DNA from 2 places in the Vibrio ostreae genome. Region 1 is predicted to be linked to the other one. Evidence: predicted binding sites of a transcription regulator. Region 1 holds the regulator's gene; the other holds the start of a gene.
The links. Region 1 encodes CRP, which controls carbon source genes, mostly activating them, when cyclic AMP is high. Its sites were predicted from a motif close to TGTGANNNNNNTCACA; they were not measured.

Region 1 (3,425 bases):
CTGCATGAAACGGTCGATATCAAAACCAACCGCGCTTAAGCCATCACCCGCTCACCGTTTCCGTGCTATAGTGTTTCGACTCAGGCTGTGAAATTACACAGCCTCGTTAAGGAATCAGAGACAAGGTCTGTCATGTCAGCGAAACACCCAATTATTGCCGTGACCGGTTCATCGGGCGCGGGCACCACCACCACCTCAGAAGCCTTTCGCAAGATGTTCAATATGATGGACATCCGGCCGGCCTGGGTGGAAGGTGACAGTTTTCACCGTTTTACCCGTCCGGAGATGGACGTCGAAATCCGTAAAGCACGGGAGCAAGGGCGCCATATCAGCTACTTCGGCCCTCAGGCCAACGATTTTGCCGCGCTGGAAGGCTTCTTCCGTCAGTATGGTAAGTCCGGTACCGGCCAGATTCGCCGTTATCTGCACACCTTTGACGAAGCGGTCCCTTACAATCAGATGCCGGGCACCTTTACCCCGTGGCAGGATCTGCCACAGAACTCAGACATCATGTTCTACGAAGGTCTGCACGGCGGAGTCGTCGATGGTGACATCAATGTCGCTCAGCATGTCGATTTTCTGATCGGCATGGTGCCTATCGTCAACCTGGAATGGATTCAGAAATACGTGCGTGATACCCGCGACCGCGGCCACTCACGTGAAGCGGTGATGGACTCCATCGTGCGTTCGATGGATGACTACCTCAACTACATCACACCGCAGTTTTCCCGCACCCACATCAACTTCCAGCGCGTACCGACGGTCGATACCTCTAACCCGCTCAACGCCAAAGGCATCCCGAGCCTGGATGAAAGTTTTGTGGTGATCCGGGTGCGCGGGATTAAAAATGTCGACTATCCCTACCTACTGGCGATGATTGACGGCTCGTTTATGTCACGCCACAACACCATCGTGGTTCCGGGCGGTAAAATGAGCTTCGCGATGGAGCTGATCGTACGGCCACTGCTGGAACAACTGATAGAATCAGGAAAAATCGGCTGAGGCTGTCGCTTACTTTTCATACCGTGATCATGGGCACAGTTTTGCGTACATTATCCGGTCTCCAACACGATTAAAGTCAAGAAATCGTGTTGGAAAAAGGATACTATTCTAAACCGAAACACAAGATAACTTGCAGCAATAATAAAGTCCTCTTATTCTAGAGAATCCGTTGAATAAGGCTTCGCTAAAATATGGATAGCAGCAAGCGTACCCTGCAGAGGAAGTGAGATATTATGGTTCTAGGTAAACCTCAAACCGACCCAACACTAGAGTGGTTTCTTTCCCATTGTCACATTCATAAGTACCCTTCAAAAAGCACGCTGATTCACGCGGGCGAAAAAGCAGAAACCCTGTACTACATCGTTAAAGGTTCTGTTGCGGTACTGATCAAAGATGAAGAAGGTAAGGAGATGATTCTGTCTTACCTGAACCAAGGTGATTTCATCGGTGAACTTGGCTTGTTTGAAGAAGGCCAAGAGCGTACTGCCTGGGTTCGTGCCAAATCTCCTTGTGAAGTGGCTGAAATTTCGTTCAAGAAATTCCGTCAGTTGATTCAGGTTAACCCTGATATCCTGATGCGTCTTTCTGGTCAGATGGCGCGCCGTCTGCAAGTCACCAGCCAAAAAGTAGGCGATCTGGCGTTCCTGGACGTAACGGGCCGTATCGCGCAGACTCTGCTGAACCTGGCGAAACAACCAGATGCGATGACCCACCCGGATGGTATGCAAATCAAGATTACCCGCCAGGAAATCGGTCAGATTGTCGGCTGTTCACGTGAAACCGTTGGCCGTATCCTGAAGATGCTGGAAGAGCAGAACCTGATTTCTGCGCACGGTAAAACCATCGTGGTTTACGGCACGCGTTAAGCCCATACGGCAAATAGACAAGATTGCAAAAGCCACCTCGCGGTGGCTTTTTTATAGCGTTCAGGACACCAGGTGATTACTTTCAGATACCTAATTATTGAGCTCACGGCACCTAATTATTGAGCTCAAGGTACCTAATTATTGAGCTTAGGGTACCAAGCAGGCTCTCTAGCGGCTGTCTGTACTTTCGAAAATCTTATCGGCCGAGGCCGCGACAAAGCCGGTGTACAACTTACCATCCGGCAGCGGATAACGTTTGGCGAACTCATAAAAACCGCCCGGGATGGTATAGCTCCCCTCACTAAAACGCACCTCAACCTTATCCGCCATGGTCGAGGACTGTTCGAGCAATACCTGCGGCGACCCTTTTACTTCGCCGCCCGATTCGTTGATGGTAAATCCGGCCTGGCGCAGGTGATCATTAACCTGCTGCACTTCATGCAGATGCTTGAGCTGATTGACATTGACGGTGAAATGGTTGGCACCATAACCGTGTGCTGCCAGCCAGGAGGCATACTCGCTCTCAGCGGCCAGCACCTGATAATCCGCGTAGCTTAACTCCCATAAGCGCCCGCCGAAGAGAAAATCACTGCCCGTCAGTTGACGCTCATCAACCTGAGCCACCAGCCCCTGTACAATGGCCTGCAACTGCGCTGAGCACTCTGCCACTTTGAGTTCACTGATAAACACTTTCGGCTGCAACGGATCCGGATGCTCATAATGTTTGGCCACCAGTTTTTTACTCTCAAACAGATACTCGCCGCACGCCTGATAACCCAGCTCGATAAACGGCCGGGCAAGAGTCTCCAGGCCTAATGGCGCCAGATTGAAGGTACGCAGGGCAATATGGTCATTGATCAGTGCTTCGTCTTCTTCCAGCAACTGATGCACTTTGTCCGCCGAAGGACAAAGACGGTCAATGTAATCATTCCACAGAGATTGAAACAGATCTGTTGGCGTCATAACGCCTCCTTATCAGCACGCCAGCGCGTGCATTAGCGTTCACCACCCGACAGGGCGGCACAGTGATAGCAACTACCGGGCCGGCACTTGGCCAGCCCCTGAACTCACAGTTCGATGCCCGGGCTGAGCGTCGCCGGCAGCTCGGTCGCAGACCCTTCCATCGAAGCCATCGGATAAGCGCAGTAGTCGGCGGCATAGTAGGCACTCGGACGCAGGTTACCGGACGCACCCGGCCCGCCAAACGGCGCATCTCCGCTCGCGCCGGTCAGTTGCCGGTTACGGTTAACAATACCGGCACGAATATGGTCGACGAAATACTGCCACTCGTTGTCATCGGTACTGACCAGACCGGCTGACAAACCAAACTGGGTATCATTGGCCAGCGCAACAGCCTGCTCAAGGCCGTGGTAACGCACTACCTGCAGCAACGGCCCGAACACTTCTTCATCCGGTAGTTCACGCACCGCGGTCACATCAATAATCCCCGGTGTCACAAACGCCGCCTGCAGCGCACGAGCCTCAATCAAAGGCTCAGCACCAAGCTCAACCAGACGGGCCTGCGCAGCGAGAATCACCTCAGCCGCCGCAACCGAG
Region 2 (3,425 bases), 1.6 Mb from region 1:
ATTGACTTATCAGGTCAGAAATGGATAACGGCTGATATTCATGGCAAAAACCATCGCACAATATATTGTTTCATTCTTACTGATTTTTCTCTGCCTGCTGGCAGGTACCAATCTGCAGAGCTGGCTGGAAGTCTCTATTCCGGGCAGCATTATCGGCATGCTGATTTTATTCGGCCTGCTGGCCAGCGGCCTGGTACCAGTCGCCTGGGTTAAGCCGGGAGCCAACATCTTTATTCGCTATATGGTTCTGTTGTTTGTACCGGTCAGCGTCGGCTTAATGGTTCACCTTGATATGCTGGCCGCCAATATCTGGATCATTCTTGCCAGCGCCATCGGCGGCACAACGCTGGTCATAGTCACACTGGGATTCATCCTCGATCGACTACTAAAAAAAGGTAAAAAATCATGTGGTTAATCGTTACGATACTGGTTTTCTTCTTTGCCCGCTGGGTCGCAAAGAAAGCGCGTTCTCCTTTTGTGAATCCGCTTTTAGTCTGTATTGCCATACTTATCCCACTGCTACTGACGTTAAAAGTCCCCTTTGATACTTACTATGCTGATAACCGTTGGATCAGCTACCTGTTGCAACCTGCGGTGGTCGCACTGGCATTTCCGCTTTACGAGCAGCTGCCACAAATCCGTGCCAACTGGCGTATCATTACACTGGCCTGCGGGATAGGCAGCGTGATGTCGATGCTCAGCGCCAGCTTGATCGCAGTTTATATGCACGCTGACATCACTTTAATTGCCGCCTTAATGGCCAAATCGGTGACAACTCCCATTGCAATGGAAGTGGCCAGCAATCTCGGTGGTGAGCCGTCGGTTGCCGCTATCATGGTCCTGCTGGTTGGTTTGTTTGGTGCCATCATGGCCTATCCAATCTACAACCTGCTCAATATTTCCCATCCTATCGCCAAAGGGCTGACCATGGGCACGGTTTCGCACGCGCTCGGGACTGCGACCTGTGCGGAGAAAGATCCCCGTGATGCAGCATTCAGTTCTTTGGCACTAGTGGTCTGTGGTGTCATCACTTCGATTCTGGCGCCGACCGTTTTCAGCCTGGCGCTCTGGCTGTCCAACCTCTAACGTTATTCTCTGGCCACTGCTCATACTCTCTTCACTCGCCCGGCCTTCTCTCACAGAGGCCGGGCTAGGCTGTTATGCCTCGCTGCAATCGATACCATGTGTGACGTCACTCTAATTATGAAATATTAAAATACGTTACATTTATTTAAGTGATATTGATCACATCCATTTGGTGTCAGTTGCCTAAAATACACTTCAATACACCAATAAGGATTGAGTATGAAAAGCCGTATTGAACAGGCGCTGGCAGGCATGCCACAACCCGTCAGAGAATATCTGGCTCCGATTGTGCTGGCTGATGACTTTGACGCGACTTTGTCTTCCGATCAATTTGACCAGTTACTTACCATCGCGGAAATGAGCGATGCCGAACTGCGTGTCGCCTTACTGCCACTAGCAGCTGCATACGCCTACGTGCCAATTTCGGAATTTTATGTCGGTGCGATCGTGCGCGGTCTGTCCGGTCGCCTCTATTTCGGCGGTAACATGGAGTTTTCAGGCGCACAACTGAACCAGACCATTCATGCAGAACAAGCAGCCATCAGCCATGCCTGGATGAAAGGCGAAGAAGGATTGGCTGATGTCACCGTCAACTACAGTCCCTGCGGCCACTGCCGTCAGTTTATGAATGAGCTCAACACGTCGCAAACACTGACAATTCAGTTACCGGAACGCGAAGAAAAGTCACTGCAATACTATCTGCCTGAATCGTTCGGCCCTTCAGATCTTGGCATTAAGTCCGCTCTGATGGCCAAAGTTGACCATGGCAAAGTCAGCGACGAAGATGATACGTTACTGCAACACGCTCTCCGTGCACTGAATAGCAGCCACGCGCCTTACACCAACAACCTGAGTGGTGTAGCACTGCAAACTCAAAACGGGCATGTTTATCTGGGTTCATATGCAGAGAATGCGGCATTCAACCCCAGCCTGCCACCACTTCAGGTTGCTCTGATTCAGGTTCGCATGGCCGGCGAAGAGTTTGAGCAGATCCAGGCTGCAGCCCTGGTTGAAATGAACTCAGGTCGCATCAGCCATCTGGCCGCAACCCAGTCAACGCTGGAAGTCATCCATCCTGATATCCCAATGACCTATCTGTCACTGGACTGAAGCCATAACTCGTCTTCAATGGATAAACACATTTCAGGACGACATCGCCGCTAGCAAAAAGCCAGACTTGAAGTCTGGCTTTTTCTGTTTTACTTGGCTTAAACTGAGCCGCTCACTTCTCTCTCGGCTACTGTGAGCCGAACGTCTGCAGGGTCTGCTCTGTACCATCGGCTTGTACAAGTAATAACCCAGAATTTCATCTCACTCATCTAACATTCAGGATTGTTATCCAGCACGACGACCTGAACCTAAAAGCCTGATAGTTTTAAACATCGTCATCACACATGGCGCTATCGTCAGCACTGAAGAAAAGGATTTCTATGTTTGCGCAGGTTGTTAGTATTCTCTTTCCTGTTATGGCCCTGGTTGCGGTCGGGTTTGCCATCGGCTATTGGCTCAAACCCGACTTTCGCCCCATCAACCGCATTAACATGGATGCCTGTCTGCCGGCCCTGGTGTTCTCATCGCTCTCGACCATGCCGCTCAGTGACGGGCAGTTGCCCTTAATTTATGCTTCTCTTATTGCGGTACTGGTACCGGGTCTGCTGATGGTGCCGATTTGCCGTCTGGGTGGCTGGAATTTTAAAGCCTGGGCGCCGCTGCATATGTTTCGTAATAGCGGGAATCTGGCTATTCCACTCTTTACATATACCTTCGGTGATGCCGCACTCTCTTCGGCTGTGCTGCTGTTTGTGGTTTCCGCGTGCCTGCACATCAGTCTGGGGCTGGCTCTGCTCAGCAAAGGCGGTTCGCTGCGCCAGATCCTGACCGCACCGGTATTTATTGCCGCAGCCACCGCAATGGCTTTGAATCTTACTGGCAGCCAGGTTTGGTCACCGCTGCATGAAGCAACAGCACTGCTTGGCCAGGCTGCGGTGCCCGTGATGCTGCTGTCGCTGGGTTCGCAAATGACGAATCTGCGCTTGTCCGGATTAAAAGTCGGCGTCATTGCAACCCTGCAGTCACTGGTTACCGGCGCGATTGCGTTTGCCTGTATCTACTATTGGGTCCCCTTACCTCAAATGCAGTTGCAGATGATGGTGCTCTTCACCATGTTGCCTCCCGCGGTAATGAACTATCTCTTTGCTGAGCGTTTTCATATAGAACCGGAACACGTTGCCTCTATGGTGTTATTTGGTAATTTTTTCTGTGTGCTCACTCTGCCACTGTTATTAGTTTTCGCGTTTTCTTTGGCGAGTTAAAAATAATCACTCTCGCTTGCATTATCG

Region 2: the regulator CRP is predicted to act here: its motif matches at 1,235-1,250, upstream of cdd (cytidine deaminase).

The regions. Positions count from the first base shown of each region.
Region 1 covers NZ_CP076643.1:3,059,261-3,062,685, reverse strand. The annotation lists gene KNV97_RS20225 (YheU family protein) at 1-39, shown strand, start outside; gene KNV97_RS20220 (phosphoribulokinase) at 133-1,002, shown strand; gene crp (cAMP-activated global transcriptional regulator CRP) at 1,236-1,868, shown strand; gene KNV97_RS20210 (DUF1338 domain-containing protein) at 2,037-2,831, opposite strand; gene astD (succinylglutamate-semialdehyde dehydrogenase) at 2,936-3,425, opposite strand, start outside.
Region 2 covers NZ_CP076643.1:1,272,287-1,275,711, forward strand. The annotation lists gene KNV97_RS11880 (CidA/LrgA family protein) at 41-415, shown strand; gene KNV97_RS11885 (CidB/LrgB family autolysis modulator) at 406-1,086, shown strand; gene cdd (cytidine deaminase) at 1,306-2,196, shown strand; gene KNV97_RS11895 (AEC family transporter) at 2,517-3,398, shown strand.